Regions from separate parts of the Streptomyces sp. NPDC001536 genome, predicted to be linked through region 1. Evidence: riboswitches for the same ligand, from Rfam matches in the RefSeq annotation. Region 1 holds a riboswitch; each other region holds the start of a gene.
The links. Region 1 has a riboswitch for cobalamin ahead of ACFY0U_RS00980 (prenyltransferase/squalene oxidase repeat-containing protein). Riboswitches for the same ligand answer to the same signal wherever they lie in the genome.
Positions count from the first base shown of each region.

Region 1 (2,253 bases):
GGCCGCCGAAGTCCCGTGTGTCGAAGGTGTCGGCCTCGGCTGCGAGGATCAGCTGCGCGTACGCGGCCGGACCGCTCTGCTGGGCCCACTGCTCGAAGTTGGCCTCCAGCCAGCGCATGCTGTCGGCCGCCTGCTCACCCTGTCCGGCGGTGGCGAGGGCGAGGACCGCGTCGGCCGTGTTGCCGTAGTCGGGCTGGTCCTCGGAGCCGGGCAGCGCCGACGTGAGGTGGCCGTCCTTGGCGAGGGCCTTGACGAGGTAGGCGGCACCGTTCTCCGCGGCCTGCTCCGGATCGGTGGCGTCCTTGCAGGTCGGGGTGGTGCCGGTGGGCTTCTCGGGAGTTCCGGCCAGGCCCTTGCCCAGCGCGCCCACCACGGCCGCCGCCGTCGCGTCCGCGTTGGCCGCGAGCTTGCCCTTCTTGTCCGGCTGGTAGGCGAAGGCGCCCGCGCCGTCCCCGGCGCAGGGCAGGGCGAACGTCAGCAGGGCGTCGTAGGGGGACTTGCCGCCCTTGACGACATCGGCCGGCTTCTCACCGGCCGCGGTGAGCGCACCGATGACCACGGACGTGGAGTTCGCGTCGCTGGCCCCGCCCGGGGCGTAGCCCCAGCCGCCGTCCTTGTTCTGCACGGACTTCAGCCAGGCGACCGCCTTGCCCGTCGCGGTGTCGTGCCCGCCGAGCGCGGCCAGGGCCTGGACGGCGGCGGCCGTGCTGTTGGTGTCGACCAGGAGCTTCGCGGTACAGGCCTTGGTGGTGTCGGCGCGGAAGGGGGCGAAGGCGCCGTTCGCGCACTGCTGGCCGGTGAGCCAGTCCACCGCTTCGGCGGCCGGTACGACACCCACCGTGTCCTGCGCGAGCAGCGTCAGCGACTGCCGCCACACCCCGTCGTACGTCGGATCCCCACTCCCGTACAACCCCTCCGGTATCGCCACCGACGGCGAAGGAGAAGGACTCGCGGCGACGGCCGGTGCGGCCGTACCGATCACTGCGGTGGCGGCCAGGACCGCTGCGCTGCGGCGGACGTTCATGATCGGCGGGTGCCTCTCCCTGCAAGGGAGCCGGGCAGCACGGGACACCCCGGCGGCTCGGCTCCGTATACCTCGACGGTGCCGCGCACCGGCCGGTTGCCGGTGCACGTGAGCCGGTCACAAGTACCGAAAGCGGGGCGATCCGGCTCGCCGCTCCCGGCGGGAGACGGCTCACGGTTGCGGGTCAGCGCCGGAATTGCACCGGCTTCCCCCCGTACGGGTGTGATGACGACGCGGCCACTCTACCGGCCCGTAGCAAAGCCCCTGAGGGGTGGCTGTGAGCAGCGGTAGGTTCCCGGCATGGGGATCATCACGGGGAGACTGATCGGCTCGGGGCGGGCGTCCGACGTGTACGAGATCGACGAGGCGTGGGTGCTGCGGCGGGCCCGGGACACCTACAGCGACGCGCGCGTCGAGGCGGCCGTCATGGAGCGGGTGCGCGGGCAGGGGTATCCGGTGCCGCGGGTGCGGGTCGAGGACTGCTCGCCCACCGAGCTGGTGATGGAGCGGCTGCACGGGCCGACGATGCTGGCCGCCTTCGCCGCCGGAAAGATCGACGCGCGGGAGGCAGGGGTCGTACTGGCCCGACTGCTGCGGCAGTTGCACGCGCTGCCCGGCCGTGTCGTCCACCTCGATCTGCATCCGGACAACGTCATGCTCACCCCCGCCGGGCCCTACGTCATCGACTGGGCCAACGCCGAGGAGGGCGACCCCGGTCTCGACTGGGGCATGTCGGCGGTGATCCTCGCCCAGGTCGCCGTGGGGGACGAGACGTTCGCGGAGCCGGCGCGCGCGATGCTCACCGCGTTGCTCGCCGAGCCGTCGTCCCTGACCGACGAGGGGCTGGCGGAGGCGCGGCGCAGGCGGGTGGCCAATCCGACGATGAGCCGGCGGGAGGTCGAACTCCTCGGGGAGGCGGAGGACTTGATCCGGTCGCTGGTGTGATCGGGTTCGGTCGGGAAGTGGTGGGACATTGCCACTTCGGGTGATCACTCCGTCCGGTTCGGTCGGATCGCGTGGGCGTGGGGGCGTCACGGCCAGACTGTTGCCCGTGCCCAGCGAGAAGACCCTCCCCGGGAACCTGCTGCCCGATCCCCGCGGCTTCGTCGGACGGCAGAACGAACTCGCGTGGCTTGCACAGAAGTTGGAGCCCTCCGGCGGGAGTGGTCCGGTGACCCTCCTCGGAGTGGGAGGGGTGGGCAAGACGCGGCTGGCGCTGCGGGCGGCGG
Region 1 is NZ_JBIAVQ010000001.1:207,449-209,701, reverse strand. Features, by position in the region: gene ACFY0U_RS00980 (prenyltransferase/squalene oxidase repeat-containing protein) at 1-1,024, opposite strand, end outside; cobalamin riboswitch at 1,139-1,283, opposite strand; gene ACFY0U_RS00975 (phosphotransferase) at 1,325-1,969, shown strand; gene ACFY0U_RS00970 (ATP-binding protein) at 2,076-2,253, shown strand, end outside.

Region 2 (2,253 bases), on a different contig from region 1:
GATTCAGCACGGGCCGGTGCTCGACGCGCCCCGCATACGACAAGGTCCCGCCGAGCCGCACGTCCAGGGCCCCCGCGAACGAGGCCTCCACGGGCCCGGCGTTGGGGCTCGGATGCTTGCCGGCATCGGCGCGCCAAGCCCGAACGGCCCCCCGCGGATCGCTCCCGGCGACAGCGGCGAGTACGGCGGTCAGCCGGGCCCCCGGCCATCCGGCGACGTCGTCGAGCCGAGCCGAAGCCCAGCCGTACCGGCGGTGCCGCGGCGACTTGTGCCCGACCATGGCGTCGAGCGTGTTGACGGCACGGAACCCGAGCAGTCCGGGCACCCCGCCGACGGCCCCCCACACCAGGGCGCCCACGACGGCGTCGGAGGTGTTCTCGGCGACGGACTCCACCACGGCCCGGGCGATCCCGTCGGCGTCGAGGGCCTGCGGATCCCGCCCGCACAGATGCGGCAGCCGCTCGCGCGCCGCCTCCACGTCCCCGACTTCCAGGGCCCGCCCGATGGTTCGTGCCTCGCGCGCGAGCGAGGTGCCGCCCACGACCGCCCAGGTGGCGACGCCGGTCAGCGCGACGGAGGCGGCAGCGGAGGGACGTACGGCTTTCTGCGCCACGGCACCGAGCACGACGGCGCCCCCGGCGCACACCGCGGTGTGCAGGGCTCCCCACCCCCGGTGGTCCCGCCACAACACCCGCTCCACGGCGTCCGCGGCCCGCCCGAACACGGCGACCGGATGCCCCCGGCGTGGATCACCGAGCAGCAGGTCCCCGAGAAGTCCGGCGGCGGCGCCGTACGCGAAGACGCGATCGGCACGCATCGGCTCAGCCGGCCGTGGCGTCGGGCAGTGACCTGGTGCGGTGTCTCAAACGGCAGGCGAGCATGGCGATATGTCCTCACTCAGGGTGTCCACGCCCTGGTTCGACGAGACCGACGACGAGAGTTCCTGGCTCCCGGGGCTACCTACCCCGGTGACAGTGGCGGGACCGCGCCGGACTTCCACCGGCTTCCTCTCCTGCCGTCGTACATGGCCCCGGCAGTCCACCACGGGCCCGGAAGGGCCGTCAACTTGCCGTTGACCTGGGACGGGAGAGTGTGCTGAGGCCCACATACGGCTGGTTACAGGCGTAACAAAGCGTGGGGTGCGGGACGGTGAACCGTCCCGCACCCCACGGGGTGTCCGCTCGTCGCGTCAGGCGACGATCAGATAGATCCCGTACGTCACCGCCGCCGCGCAGGCCGCGAAGCAGGCGTACGCGCCGGTGACGGCGAGGGCCGCGGATCCGCCCTGGGCGGTGGCCCGCTCCTGGCGGGACAGGCCCATGATGCCGAGGGTGAACAGGGCCACGAGGGCCACGGTGACCACGAGGCTGACGCCGAAGACGGAGCCCAGCGCTTCCCAGTCGATCTTCATGTCGGTGATTCCTTCGTTCCTGGGTGCGGCGGGCTCAGACGGCGGCCGGCGGAGCGGCGGGCTCCGCGGCGGCGGCCGGGGCCGGGATCGTGGCCGTGAGGTCCTCGGTCACCGGGCCCGCCGGGGGAGGGGTGACCGCGGCGATCGCCGTCGTCACCACGCCGGCCGGTTCCTCGTCGGTGTCGTTGACGTTCGTGTGGTCGATGACCTCGCGGCGCGAGATCTTCCAGATCGCCGCGCTGGAGCCGATGAGGAAGACGGCGACGACCGCCGTGCCCCAGTCGCCGAAGCCGGTGACCCACTCGGCCACCGCGCCGACGAAGGCCGCGGCCGGCAGCGTCAGACCCCACGCCACGAACATCCGCGTCGCCGTGGACCAGCGCACCACGCCGCCCTTGCGGCCGAGGCCCGCGCCCATCACCGCGCCCGAGACCGAGTGCGTGGTGGAGAGGGAGAAGCCGAGGTGCGAGGAGGCGAGGATGACCGTGGCCGCGCTGGTCTGGGCGGCGAAGCCCTGCTGCGGCTGGAGGTCGGTCAGGCCCTTGCCCATCGTGCGGATGATGCGCCAGCCGCCGAGGTAGGTGCCGAGCGCGATGGCGAGACCCGCGGAGAGGATGACCCACATCGGCGGGTCGGAGTCGGGGGCGACGGCGCCGCCGGCGACCAGGGCCAGGGTGATGATGCCCATCGTCTTCTGCGCGTCGTTCGTGCCGTGGGCCAGCGAGACCAGGCCCGCCGAGGCGATCTGGCCGGCGCGGAAGCCCTTCGCGGCGGCCTTGCCGTCGGCCTTCTTGCCGATGGAGTAGGACAGGCGGGTCGCGAGCATCGCGGCGAGGCCCGCG
Region 2 is NZ_JBIAVQ010000005.1:67,130-69,382, reverse strand. Features, by position in the region: gene ACFY0U_RS15790 (cobalamin biosynthesis protein) at 1-817, opposite strand, end outside; cobalamin riboswitch at 918-1,050, opposite strand; gene ACFY0U_RS15785 (hypothetical protein) at 1,190-1,411, opposite strand; gene ACFY0U_RS15780 (anion permease) at 1,446-2,253, opposite strand, start outside.
Region 2: linked by a shared signal. The riboswitch ahead of ACFY0U_RS15790 (cobalamin biosynthesis protein) and the one ahead of ACFY0U_RS00980 (prenyltransferase/squalene oxidase repeat-containing protein) in region 1 are both predicted to bind cobalamin.

Region 3 (2,253 bases), on a different contig from region 1:
ACCAGGACCAGCGCCGCGCCGGGCCAGGGCGGCAGGGAGATCGCCAGGACGGTGAGTCCCAGTCCGAGCACGGCCTTGTCCACGGGATGGCGGTGGCGCCAGCGGCTGCTGTGCGCCGCCGCGTCGATCGGCAGCACGCGGGTCAGGCCCGGTCGGCGGCGGGCGCGTCCTGGGCGGCCCGGGCGTCCAGCCGGGCCAGGGCCCGCTCCTCACCCTGGCGGCGCCCCCGGTGCAGGCCGAAGTAGTAGGCGAGGACGCCCGCGCCGAGGGCCGCCTGGAGGGCGAACAGGGCCGACTCGATCTCGCCGGACGGCGGCTCGTACAGGGGGGAGAACCAGGGCTCGTAGTCCGGCTCGATCTCGGTGATCGCGGTCTCGGCCTCGGCGTCGGCCCCCGTGAAGGGCTCCTCCTTGTGGTCGCCGAGCCCGAGGGCCAGCGGCAGCACGGCGAGCGCCGCGACGACGAACAGCAGCAGGGCGTTGATCTTCGCGTTACGGCTCATCGGGCCACCGCCTCGGTCTCGGTCTTCTTCGTACCGGTCAGCAGCACTCCGAGCCGCGTCAGCTCGCCCTTGCTGGACTGCACCAGCAGCCGCATGACGAACACCGTGAGGAGACCCTCGCTCACCGCGAGCGGGATCTGGGTGACGGCGAAGATGGAGCCGAACTTGCCGAGCGCGCCCAGGAATCCGCTGCTCGGGTCCGGGAAGGCGAGCGCCAGCTGCACGCTGGTGACGCAGTAGGTGGACAGGTCGGCGACGAACGCGCCGAAGAACACCGCGACCATGAGCGGCACGTCGTAGCGCCGCAGCAGCCGGTAGACGGCGTAGCCGGCCCAGGGTCCGACGATCGCCATCGAGAAGACGTTGGCGCCCAGTGTCGTCAGGCCGCCGTGGGCGAGCAGCAGCGCCTGGAAGAGCAGGGTGATGGTGCCCAGGACGGCCATGATCGGCGGGCGGAACAGGATGGCGCCCAGTCCGGTGCCGGTGGGGTGCGAGCAACTGCCCGTCACCGAGGGCAGTTTCAGCGCGGACAGGACGAAGGTGAAGGCACCGGAGGCGCCGAGCAGCAGTGTGCTCTCGGGGTGCTCCCTGACCTCACGGGTGAGCGACCGTACTCCGTGGACGACGAACGGCGCGGACGCGACGCCCCAGGCGACCGCGTGCGCGGGGGGCAGAAAACCCTCGGCTATGTGCATGGCTCAACAGACCCTCTCCAGCACCTCGTGGATGGTTGACGCGCCTTGGCCGGTCTCCTGGCTCACGGGTTTCACCGCCCGTACTCCGCCTTCCCGGGTCACAAGGACCCAGTGGCTGCCCGTGAGGGCCGGAGCCGGACTTCCCGATCACAGTGGCGAGGGCCGCACCGGCATCACACCGGATTTCCCGTTCACCAAGGCGTGGTGACAGTAGTGCCCCTGTAAAGGGGCTGGCAAGCGGCTCCGGGGGGCGCGCGGACGGCGCCCGAGGACTCACGCCGGGCGCACGCGACGACCAGGGCGGGGTCGGCTCCGAGGGAGGTCGAGGACCAGCCTGCGGACGCCTCAGCGGGTTCGGGCGGGTTTCGCATACGATCGATGGACGAGGCCCCGACATATGTGCAGGATGCACACTTGCACAGAAGTTAGGTAAGCCTTACCGTTCACAACCGCACCACTCAGGGCCCTGGCCGGATCACCGGCCCCGCCCACGGCGAGCGCTTCACCGACGCAGCCTGGCCGTCCGATGCCGGAACTCGCCGCACCCAGGACCCCCACGTGACTCACAGCACCTTCGGTCTGTACGACCCTGCCCTCGACCACAGCGACTGCGGCGTCGGCTTCATCACCCGGCTCGACGGGACCCCGAGCCATGACGTCATCCGCAAGGGCGACGAAGCGCTCCGCGCCATCCCGCACCGCGGCGGCAAGTCCGCCGAGGGCGTCGGGGACGGCGCGGGGGTGAACGTCGACCTCTCCGTGGAGTTCTTCGGCGCGATCACCGGCGAGGAACTGCGCGCCGGGCACTTCGGCGTCGCCAACTGCTTCGTGCCGCTCGACGACGCACGCCGTGCCGCGGCGGCCGAGCTCGTGGGCCGCAGCATCGCCGAGCAGGGCTTCGACGTCCTCCTCGTCCGCGACGTACCCGTCGACCACACCGTCGCCTGCCCCGCCGCCGAGCAGTACCAACTGCCCATCGTGCAGTGGGTGTTCCGCGCGCCCGGCGACTGGGAGCGCGCCGAGGTCGACTCGGCCGCCAACCGCGCCCTGCTCGCC
Region 3 is NZ_JBIAVQ010000002.1:682,251-684,503, reverse strand. Features, by position in the region: gene cbiQ (cobalt ECF transporter T component CbiQ) at 1-137, opposite strand, end outside; gene ACFY0U_RS08135 (energy-coupling factor ABC transporter substrate-binding protein) at 143-502, opposite strand; gene ACFY0U_RS08130 (energy-coupling factor ABC transporter permease) at 499-1,197, opposite strand; cobalamin riboswitch at 1,227-1,411, opposite strand; gene ACFY0U_RS08125 (glutamate synthase-related protein) at 1,756-2,253, shown strand, end outside.
Region 3: linked by a shared signal. The riboswitch ahead of ACFY0U_RS08130 (energy-coupling factor ABC transporter permease) and the one ahead of ACFY0U_RS00980 (prenyltransferase/squalene oxidase repeat-containing protein) in region 1 are both predicted to bind cobalamin.